2 regions of the Psychrobacter sp. NG27 genome follow, and region 2 is predicted to be linked to the other one. Evidence: predicted binding sites of a transcription regulator. Region 2 holds the regulator's gene; the other holds the start of a gene.
The links. Region 2 encodes PhoB, which activates phosphate uptake and scavenging genes when phosphate is short. Its sites were predicted from a motif close to TGTCATNAANCTGTCATAA; they were not measured.
Positions count from the first base shown of each region.

Region 1 (5,040 bases), on a different contig from region 2:
GCAATCTTATAAGTGATGATGCCGTCTTTAACGTCTTTTTTGTTAGGTAAACCCAAGTGTTCTTTTGGCGTCACATAACAGAGCATGGCAGTGCCAAACCAACCAATCATCGCAGCACCTATAGCACTGGTGATATGATCATAGCCGGGTGCAATGTCAGTCGTCAAAGGCCCTAGCGTATAAAATGGCGCGTCAGCACACAGATCAAGCTGCAAATCCATATTTTCTTTAATACGGTTCATGGCGACATGGCCTGGTCCTTCAACCATGACTTGCACATCGTGCTCCCACGCCACTTTGGTCAGCTCACCCAAGGTTTTGAGTTCGCTAAATTGCGCTTCGTCATTGGCATCTTGTAAACACCCAGGGCGCAGACCATCACCTAAGCTAAAGGCGACATCGTAAGCTTTCATAATCTCGCAGATGTCTTCAAAGTGCGTGTACAAAAAGCTTTCTTGTTGATGCACCATGCACCACTGCGCCATGATAGAGCCGCCGCGTGACACAATACCGGTTAGGCGTCCGGCAGTCATTGGCACATAATCCAATAGTACACCTGCATGAATGGTGAAGTAATCCACCCCTTGCTCGGCTTGTTCAATGAGCGTATCGCGGAATATCTCCCACGTCAGGTCTTCAGCCACGCCATCGACTTTTTCTAGTGCTTGATAAATCGGGACAGTACCAATCGGCACTGGCGAGTTACGAATCAGCCATTCGCGGGTTTCGTGAATATGATTGCCAGTCGACAAATCCATAATGTTGTCCGCACCCCAACGTGTTGCCCACGTCATTTTTGACACTTCTTCATCAATAGAAGAACCAAGCGCTGAGTTACCGATATTGGCGTTGATTTTCACTAAGAAATTACGCCCAATAATCATCGGTTCAGATTCTGGATGGTTGATGTTGTTGGGGATAATGGCGCGACCTGCCGCCACTTCGCTACGCACAAATTCAGGAGTGATTATTTTGGGTGTATTGGCACCGAAACTCTCACCGTCGTGTTGACGCATGTCAGTCAATGCGTGTTGCTTTTGCGTTTCACGAATGGCGATATATTCCATCTCTGGGGTAATAATGCCGCGACGTGCGTAGTACATTTGCGTGACGTTGCCAGTTTTGCCATCGACATCTTTGGCGCGGCGCGGTTTGTCGATATGAGCAAATCTAAGGTTAGCAGTGCTGATGTCACGAGCGCGAGCCAGTCCATAAGCGCTAGACAAGCCACTTAATTGTTCGGTATCACCGCGCTCGTTTATCCAGCCTTCACGCAGCTTTGGCAAGCCTTTGGTCAAATCAATCTCAACGTTAGGATCGGTATAAACGCCAGAGGTGTCATAGACATAAAAGGGTGGGTTCTGTTCCCATTCGTTCTCAGACACGCCTTGCACAGGGGTAGGGTCAAGCGTGATCTCGCGCATGGGTACTTGAATATCAGGGCGTGAGCCTTCGATATAGACTTTACGAGACGCGGGCAAAATACGGTGTAAGTCGCGCGCATCTTCTTCAAAGCGCACGTCTGTCTGATCGCGGTGAGCAGGTGTTTTTAAGGCGTTTGCTTTTTTATCCGCTTTGCTGTCAGTGGTATTGAGTGAGGCACTGGCTGGAGTATGGGTTTGAGCGGCATTAGTTTTTGAGATGGTGTCTGAAATAGTCATATGCTGTCCTAGCGTGTTGGTTTTTGAATAAAATCAACACCGCCAGTATCTGCGGAGGTAGCATCCATCATTTAGACAAGTTTATATTGTGAGTACAAGCCTGCAACCAAAAATATCGTCGCAGGTATTGGTCATCAAATATCAGACGCAGCTTTGTATCGATCGTCGCTATCTAGTCATGCATTACGCATATGAAGACAGTAGTGATGATAAAAAGGTATTTCTACGCGTCCCTTGTCATAAATAACAAAGTGCTTAAGACTTCCCTGCGTCGGTACTAACCGCATCAGGTTCGGCGGGTGATCTCTCAGCGAATGTATTAGAACCAACTATTAGTCAGTCAATAACACACCGCACCCCGAGTCTGTCAGTGTTGTAAATCTTCTTCATACTAACAAAATTCTGCACCAACGGCCAATAGTATTTAGCTAAGTATATGGCAACTTAAGATGGCATCTGATGGTTTGCATGAGTACGGTTATGTTAGGGTGTTTGCTATAAGATATTGATATTATATGTATTTATTAAAAATATAGCAGTGCTACCTAAATATTATGTAAAGCGAATGAAAGATTGTGACAACTGTCATGAAACTGTCATAAAGATTTGGCAAGATAGCATGCATATCACAAACGATGCTTTTTCATACCGTTGTTAAACTTTAGGAGCTCTACATGCGTTATTCGTTATTGGCAGTGGCTGTTAGTTGTACATTGATGCTCACGGCGTGTAATAAATCAACAGAGACAGCAGAAACCACTGCTGACACGAGCAGTAGCGCTGTCACGACAACTGAAACGACACCTTCTACTACTTCAGGTTTTAAATCTGCTGAAAATATCGCCATGAATATCACGGGTGCAGGTGCATCATTTCCGCAACCTATTTATGCCAAATGGTCTTATGACTACAATGCTGCTACCGGCGGCCAAGTCAACTATCAGTCGATTGGTTCATCTGGTGGTATCAAGCAAATTCAATCAAAAACAGTTGATTTCGGTGCCTCTGACGCGCCATTGACACCTGAAGAGCTTGAAGAATCTGGTCTTATCCAGTTCCCGACAGTTATCGGTGGTGTTGTACCAATCGTCAATATCGACGGTATTGAGCCTGGTGCATTGAAGTTAGATGGTGAAACGCTAGCCAATATTTATTTAGGTAAAATTAGCAAGTGGAACGATCCTGCTATCACTGCTATGAATCCAGATTTAACGCTACCTGATGCTGCTATTACCACGGTATTCCGCTCAGATGGTTCAGGCACGACTTTTAACTTTACTGATTATCTAGCCAAAGTCTCACCAGATTGGAAAGACACAGTTGGTGTTGATAAAACGGTTAAATGGCCAACGTCTGCGACTGGTGCAGGTGGTAAAGGTAACGAAGGGGTTTCAAGCTACGTAAACCGTATGAAAAACTCTATCGGCTACGTTGAGTATGCCTACGCTAAGCAAAACAAAATGTCACATACGGCACTAAAAAATGCCGCTGGTAACATCGTTCAGCCATCTGCTGAAACCTTTGCTGCTGCAGGTGACATTGATTGGTCACAACAAGAAGGTTTTTATAAAGTCATCACTAACTCTGAGACTGCGCAAGCATGGCCTATCGCTGCTGCGACCTTTATCTTGGTACATAAGCAACCAGAGAATCCGCAGCAAGTAGCTGGTGTACTGAACTTCTTTGATTGGGCCTACACTCAAGGTGATGACAGCGCCATGTCACTAGACTATGTGCCATTCTCTGATACAGCAGTGGCCTTATTCAAAGCGAAATGGAACGATGTTAAAGGTAGCGATGGTCAGCCTGTTTATAAGCCTGCACAGTAATATTCCTACGCTAGTCATTGTTTCATAACTTTATAAATCTCCTCTTAAATCACTATTCTCCGGTAGTGGTTTGAGAGGTTTTATCACAGCAAATTTGACCATAATGTTGATAGTAATGATGGGTATATTTGAGAACCGCCATCAATGATTATATGGGTTGAGTTTACTGTTATAAGACAAGATGTACACACTGGTTTTTTGAATTCACCCATTCAATGCTGAGACACTTATGACAGACTTAAGGTCCCAACTGGCTAAACAAAAACGTTACGATGCTTTATTTGTCAACTCTACTAAAGCGTTTGCCATACTGGTGCTCCTATCTTTAGGGGGCATTTTGGTGTCTCTCATTATTGGTGCTTGGCCAAGTATCCAAACGTTTGGCCTTGGATTTTATACCAGTAACAATTGGGACACGGTCGCCAATGAGTACGGTGCACTTGCACCTATTTATGGCACCTTAGTGACGTCATTTATCGCCATTGCGATCGCCGTTCCTGTCAGTTTTGGGATTGCCATATTTTTGACCGAAATGTGTCCTAAGTTCCTCAAAAAACCACTCGGTATTGCCATTGAGCTATTGGCTGGTATCCCTTCTATCATTTATGGTATGTGGGGACTGTTTGTATTTGCGCCATTCTTTGGCGATCACATTCAGCCATGGTTCATCGAGCACATTGGCCCATTGCCTATCGTTGGTAAGTTGTTTGAGGGCGCGCCTATGGGTTTGGGCATGTTTACCGCCTCTTTGGTACTGGCCATTATGATTATCCCGTTTATCGCTGCCACCATGCGTGACGTTTTCTCTGTTGTGCCAGATCTACTCAAAGAGTCAGCTTACGGTATGGGCGCGACGACGTGGGAAGTGATGTTCAAGATTATCTTGCCGTATACCAAAGCCGGTGTCGTTGGCGGCGTTATCTTGGGGCTTGGCCGTGCATTGGGTGAGACCATGGCAGTGACCTTCTTGATTGGTAATGCCTTTAACATCAGCCCAAGCCTGTTTACCTCAGGCGTGACCATTACCTCAGCCTTGGCCAACGAGTTTGCTGAAGCATCGAGCGAGCTACATCTGGCGTCTTTATTACATTTAGGCTTAATCTTGTTTGTCATCACCTTCATTGTGTTGTCTTTAGCCAAATTAATGCTCATGCGCATGGATCACAAAGCAGGCAACTGATTAGCTCCAAACGGAGTCATTAGACCTTGATAGATATTGATAAAAGATATGGGAACTAAATATTATGCCTGCTAACAATGTGATCAATGCCCCAATGCCTAATAAGCCAAGCAGCGCTGGGCGTTATAACCAAAGCCTGTACAACAAGCGCCGCTGGACCAATAAGTTGGGTTTAGGCTTTGCGATGTCAGCGATGATCTTTGGGTTGTTTTGGTTGTCATGGATTTTGGTGACTTTATTTGTTGAAGGCTTTCAAGGCATAGTGCAGCTGCCGATATTTACGGCTGATACACCGCCACCGATGAGCCCAGGCGGTCTACGCAATGCGATTGTTGGTTCAGTCATGCTAGCGTTTTCAGGATTGTTCATC
Region 1 covers NZ_JADGIN010000002.1:168,531-173,570, forward strand. Annotated here, with positions in the region: gene thiC (phosphomethylpyrimidine synthase ThiC) at 1-1,661, opposite strand, end outside; TPP riboswitch at 1,908-2,032, opposite strand; gene pstS (phosphate ABC transporter substrate-binding protein PstS) at 2,336-3,490, shown strand; gene pstC (phosphate ABC transporter permease subunit PstC) at 3,720-4,670, shown strand; gene pstA (phosphate ABC transporter permease PstA) at 4,735-5,040, shown strand, end outside.
Region 1: the regulator PhoB is predicted to act here: its motif matches at 2,245-2,263, upstream of pstS (phosphate ABC transporter substrate-binding protein PstS).

Region 2 (5,040 bases):
TTGGTGAGAATACATTAGGCGGACGTGTGGTAGTGGTCGTTGGTCCTGGCGGCACAGGACATTACTATGCGCATTTAGAGGATTATGCTGATATCGCGCCCAATGACTGGGTTAATAAAGGCGATGTTATTGGTTACGTGGGTGATAGCGGTAACGCGAAAGGCACACCGCCCCATGTCCATTACGGCATTTATATCAATGGCAGCGCGGTCAATCCTTACCCGTTTTTGCAAAAAGACTAGAGTCTGCACTCACTCTGAGCATGACGCTCTAAATAGGTTGAGGTTAAGAATGGCTGAATTTAAATAATACCAGTTGAGCACAGTATTAATTTGTCGCAGCTGATCGTACATAAGCGTCTGGAAATACCACGCTAAACGTCGATCCTGCTCCTTCTATTGAGTCAATCTGCAAGTGCGCCTCATGTTGATGCAGGACGTGCTTCACGATAGCCAGCCCCAGCCCTGTACCACCTGTGGCACGGCTACGACCTTTATCGATACGGTAGAAGCGCTCTGTCAAACGGGCAATATGCTCTGGCGCAATACCCAGTCCATCATCTTCGACTGCGAATCGGCACCCATCCGATGTCCGCGTCCAGCTGATGGTGATATTGCCACCTTTTGGCGTATATTTAATCGCATTAATGACCAGATTAGACAAGGCACTGTTCAAGTACATCTCTGATCCATATAGGCCGTCATAGGTATCTATTTGCAAATGAATGGTGTGCTTGTATGCTTGGTTATAAGCCTGCGCATCATCATAGATATTGGTCAGCAGCTTGGTCATTTCTATATGGTTAAATTCATGCGTCTCTTCGATCTCGATCTTAGACAAGAGTAGCAGGTCATTGACGATTCGGTTCATGCGAGCAGTTTGCTGAGTCATCAGCTCAAAACCGCGACGCCAATGGGGCGGCATATCCGGCTGATCAGTGAAGTTCTCTAAATAGCCTGTCATCACTGTCAATGGCGTACGTAGTTCATGCGAGACATTAGCCACAAAATCTTGGCGCATTTGCTCTAAATGCTGCAAGCGAGTCACGTCATAAATAAACAACAGTTTCTCGTCACCGAAAGGCGTGAGCTCACACTTTAGATAACGACTGGGATCGCGCCATGACTCTATATGGATGCCATCGTTAGGTAGGGTTGTATCCTCGTAATACTGACGGAACGCAGGCACCGTAATAAAATCAAAAATACTCTGGCCTTTGTCCTCTGGCTGTAACGACAGTAAACTCTGCGCCGCTTGATTCCACCACTCTAGACCATCATCCTCATTGAGCAAAATCACCGCATCTCGTAGTGCTAACAGTGCGCTTCTGATTTTTTGTAATTGCGCTGCTGCATCTTGGTGAGCGATTGGTACTATGCTCTCTTGCTTATTTTTTGCTGGCGCTATCTTTTCCATGTCTCATCCTTACCACTATCCGCTATCTAGTATGACGGCGGCATATTTTATCCAAGAGTCACTATAGTCATTCCACTATAAAATTATTACTGCGTTAACCTCGCTTGAAGTATTTAATATACATCTACACTCGGTTGCCTTGTACTATTTTTAAATTAAATCGACTATATACGGGATTAACTTGGCTCAATAATACTAGAGAATCGATAGCCTGTACCGCGTACCGTTTGTATCAATGTATCACAGTCGTAAGGGCGCAGTAATTTGCGTAGGCGTTTGATATGCACATCGATGGTTCGATCTTCGATGTAGACGTTGCCGCCCCACACCTGATCAAGGAGCTGTGTTCGTGTATAGGCACGCTCTGGATGACTCATAAAAAATGCCAATAGGCGATATTCTGTTGGACCCACATCCACGATTTGACCAGCTGCTGTCACGCGCTGACTTTTGGTATCGAGACTCAGCTTCCCGATCTCTATTGGTTTATCACTACTGAGCGCACTACTGCGACGCAGCACTGCCTTTATTCTTGAAATCAATTCACGTGTCGAGAATGGCTTGGTCATATAGTCATCTGCACCCGCATCAAGGCCATGCACTTTACTATCTTCTTCGCTTTTTGCCGTCAACATAATGACAGGAATCTCAGAGAGCAATTCGTCGTTTTTGAGCATACGACAAAAATCAACGCCGCTCTTATCTCCAGGTAGCATCCAATCAAGCAAAATCAGTGACGGTCTGTGATCGACCACTTGCTGATGCGCCTCTGACACGTCAGCGGCTTGCAAGCTCTCAAACCCCGCCATTTCTAGCGTCATTACGACCATTTCCCGAATCGCTGGCTCATCTTCAACAATCAAAATTTGCTCATTATACATACGATATTCTCAGTGTTAGAGGGCACAATCTATTATGTAAAAGGTGATAGTCACTCACCAGTCTCTATCTATTAAACGGATTAATTATGACAGCTTCATGACACTTAACGCTTAGACATCGAGTAAAAAGTTTAGTGGCCCATCATTAACGCTCGACACTTGCATATCAGCGCCAAACTGACCTGTCGCCACGTTTAGATGCTGAGTCTTGGCATAAGCAACCAATTGTGAAAATAGCGCTTGAGCCATATCAGGTGCCATTGCCGCACCAAAGTCAGGACGACGGCCTTTGTCCGTCCTTGCCATCAACGTAAATTGCGAGACTAAGAGGAGGCCACCGCCGACTTGCTGGACGTTTTTATCCAGTTTACCAAATTTGGCAGGATCGTCATCATTTTCAAAGATACGATAGGTCAAAATCTTGTCAATCATACGCTGAGCAGTGGCAAAATTATCTTCATGACCTAAGCCAATATACGCCAATACCCCATGATCGATAGTACCAATACACTGCTCATCAACATCGACACTGGCGCGTTTTACCCGTTGTATAAGTGCTTTCATTTACTGAATCCTTAACAGATTATGCTCAGACAATAATATGCTGTCCATGATAAAATACTGACATTCACTTGCCTATTTATTAGGGCGTGTTTGATATTCACAAATAGGTACTGCTGATCGCTAAAACTGTTTCAGACAAGGCGTAAAACGACGGTAATGCTCATGCCTTGACTAGGTTTACAACGTAGTATGGAGCAATTTTAGCCACTGTCAGTGCCATGGTCGAATGTCCAACACGCCCTTATTACACTACATCCTATTTTGGTAGCTTTATTATGAATGTATTTACCACCTTACAACAGCTAGTACCGCAGCAAAAACTGAGTAAAGTCGCTGGACGTCTCGCTGCTAGTCGCCATCCTTATGTTAAGCGTACCTTTATCCGTAGCTTTGCCAAAGCTTATAATATCAGCTTGGACGAGTACGAGCGCCAAAGTCTCAATGCGTATGAGAGCTTCAATGACTTTTTTACCCGTGAATTAAGAGACGATGCGCGCACCATCGATGCCACTGCAAATGGCATTGTCAGTCCTGCTGACGGTATCATCTCTCAGCTTGGACAGATCGAAGATCACAAACTGCTACAGGCAAAAGGTCGTCACTATGATGTTGGCCAACTGCTTGCTGATAGCGAAGATGGCCATTATTTTGCTGATGGTAGCTTTGCGACTATCTACTTAGCACCTAGCAATTACCACCGTGTCCATATGCCGTTTTCTGGTACCTTGACCAAGACTCGCTACGTACCGGGTACGCTGTTTTCGGTCAATAATACTACGGCGGCTAACGTTCCAGACTTGTTTGCACGCAATGAGCGTCTGGTCTGTATGTTTGATACCAAATATGGCAAAGCTGCCGTGGTGATGGTTGGTGCGATGATCGTCGCTGGTATCGAAACGGTCGCAACTGGCAAAATTACTCGTACTGACGACATTCAAGAAGCCGATCATGACATGCAGTTTGCCGCAGGTGATGAGCTTGGACGCTTCTATCTAGGCTCAACTGCTATCGTAGTTTTGCCAAAAGCAGCAAAATCGGACTGGCTAGACAGCATGCAAGCCGATAGCATCGTACAAATGGGACAGTTACTCGGCACAGCCAACGCGTAATAAGCTTATAGTACTGATACCTATAAAAATAGAGCCCAGCCATGCATAACCTATTATGTATGGTTGGGCTTTTTTAGTTCAGTCAATCATATCCGTACTAGGCATCAATCAACCACCCTTGCTGGGTCGCATAGTCAATATTTTTTGACAGCCAATCATGAATAGGTGGAAAGCTGTCTTTGATAAAAGCAAGCGCGGCCGCCACTTGCGAACGCGTAACCTTAGCATCAACCCACGTTTTTCCCTCAGTATTGAGATTGAGTAAAAATGGCAATAATCGATCGACGACTCTGAGCAGCTGGCTCTCTTTACTATCGCCTGTCTCTTGCTCCTCCCAAACCGCGCTTAACTTCGCAATACCGTTACCCCTTTCTGCTTGCAATCGAGCTATACCTTCACGTTCTTCGATGTGTGCCTCGCTACGACTACTTGCGAATAAAAACGTATCCCCCGCATCAATCTCACCCAAGTCATGTACCAGTGCCATTTTAAGTAGTTTTTCATGACTGACATCTAGCTCAAACTGTTCAGCGATCGACCAGCATGCCATGGCCAAATGCCAAGAATGCTCGGCAGAGTTTTCATGGCGAGTCGTATTCGTCACATAGCTGCGACGATTGACACGTTTAAGCGCATCAAGTTCTAATAAGAAATGGGTGACATCATCTATGTCGATATTTGCAGCAGATTTTGAGTTGGTTAACGATATAGAACTGGTTTGTGACATTGATTTTCTCTGGTTATGAATTTTTTATACTTATAAACTTTATGCTGATGGGCTTTAACGATTAATAGTCTATGACAGTCATCAAAAAAAATAGCGCTTATTGTATCAAGCGCTATCGATTATGAGTTTGCAAATAAATGATTGTTTTATTATCTACTTAATCAGATTGCTAATGGTTTTGAACGCAGGGTCTTCACTGCTACGGCATAGCTCAAACAAAATGGTTTCAACCGTGGTAATCACTCCGCCAGCACGGCGAATACGGCGGATGGCTTGCTTTTTATCATAAGAAAAACGTGATCCAACGGCATCTCCAATGATGACTGGCTGCATACCATTATCC
Region 2 covers NZ_JADGIN010000009.1:55,307-60,346, reverse strand. Annotated here, with positions in the region: gene IP485_RS12120 (M23 family metallopeptidase) at 1-242, shown strand, start outside; gene phoR (phosphate regulon sensor histidine kinase PhoR) at 328-1,416, opposite strand; gene phoB (phosphate regulon transcriptional regulator PhoB) at 1,593-2,297, opposite strand; gene dtd (D-aminoacyl-tRNA deacylase) at 2,409-2,861, opposite strand; gene asd (archaetidylserine decarboxylase) at 3,137-3,970, shown strand; gene IP485_RS12095 (HD domain-containing protein) at 4,068-4,697, opposite strand; gene IP485_RS12090 (isochorismatase family protein) at 4,851-5,040, opposite strand, start outside.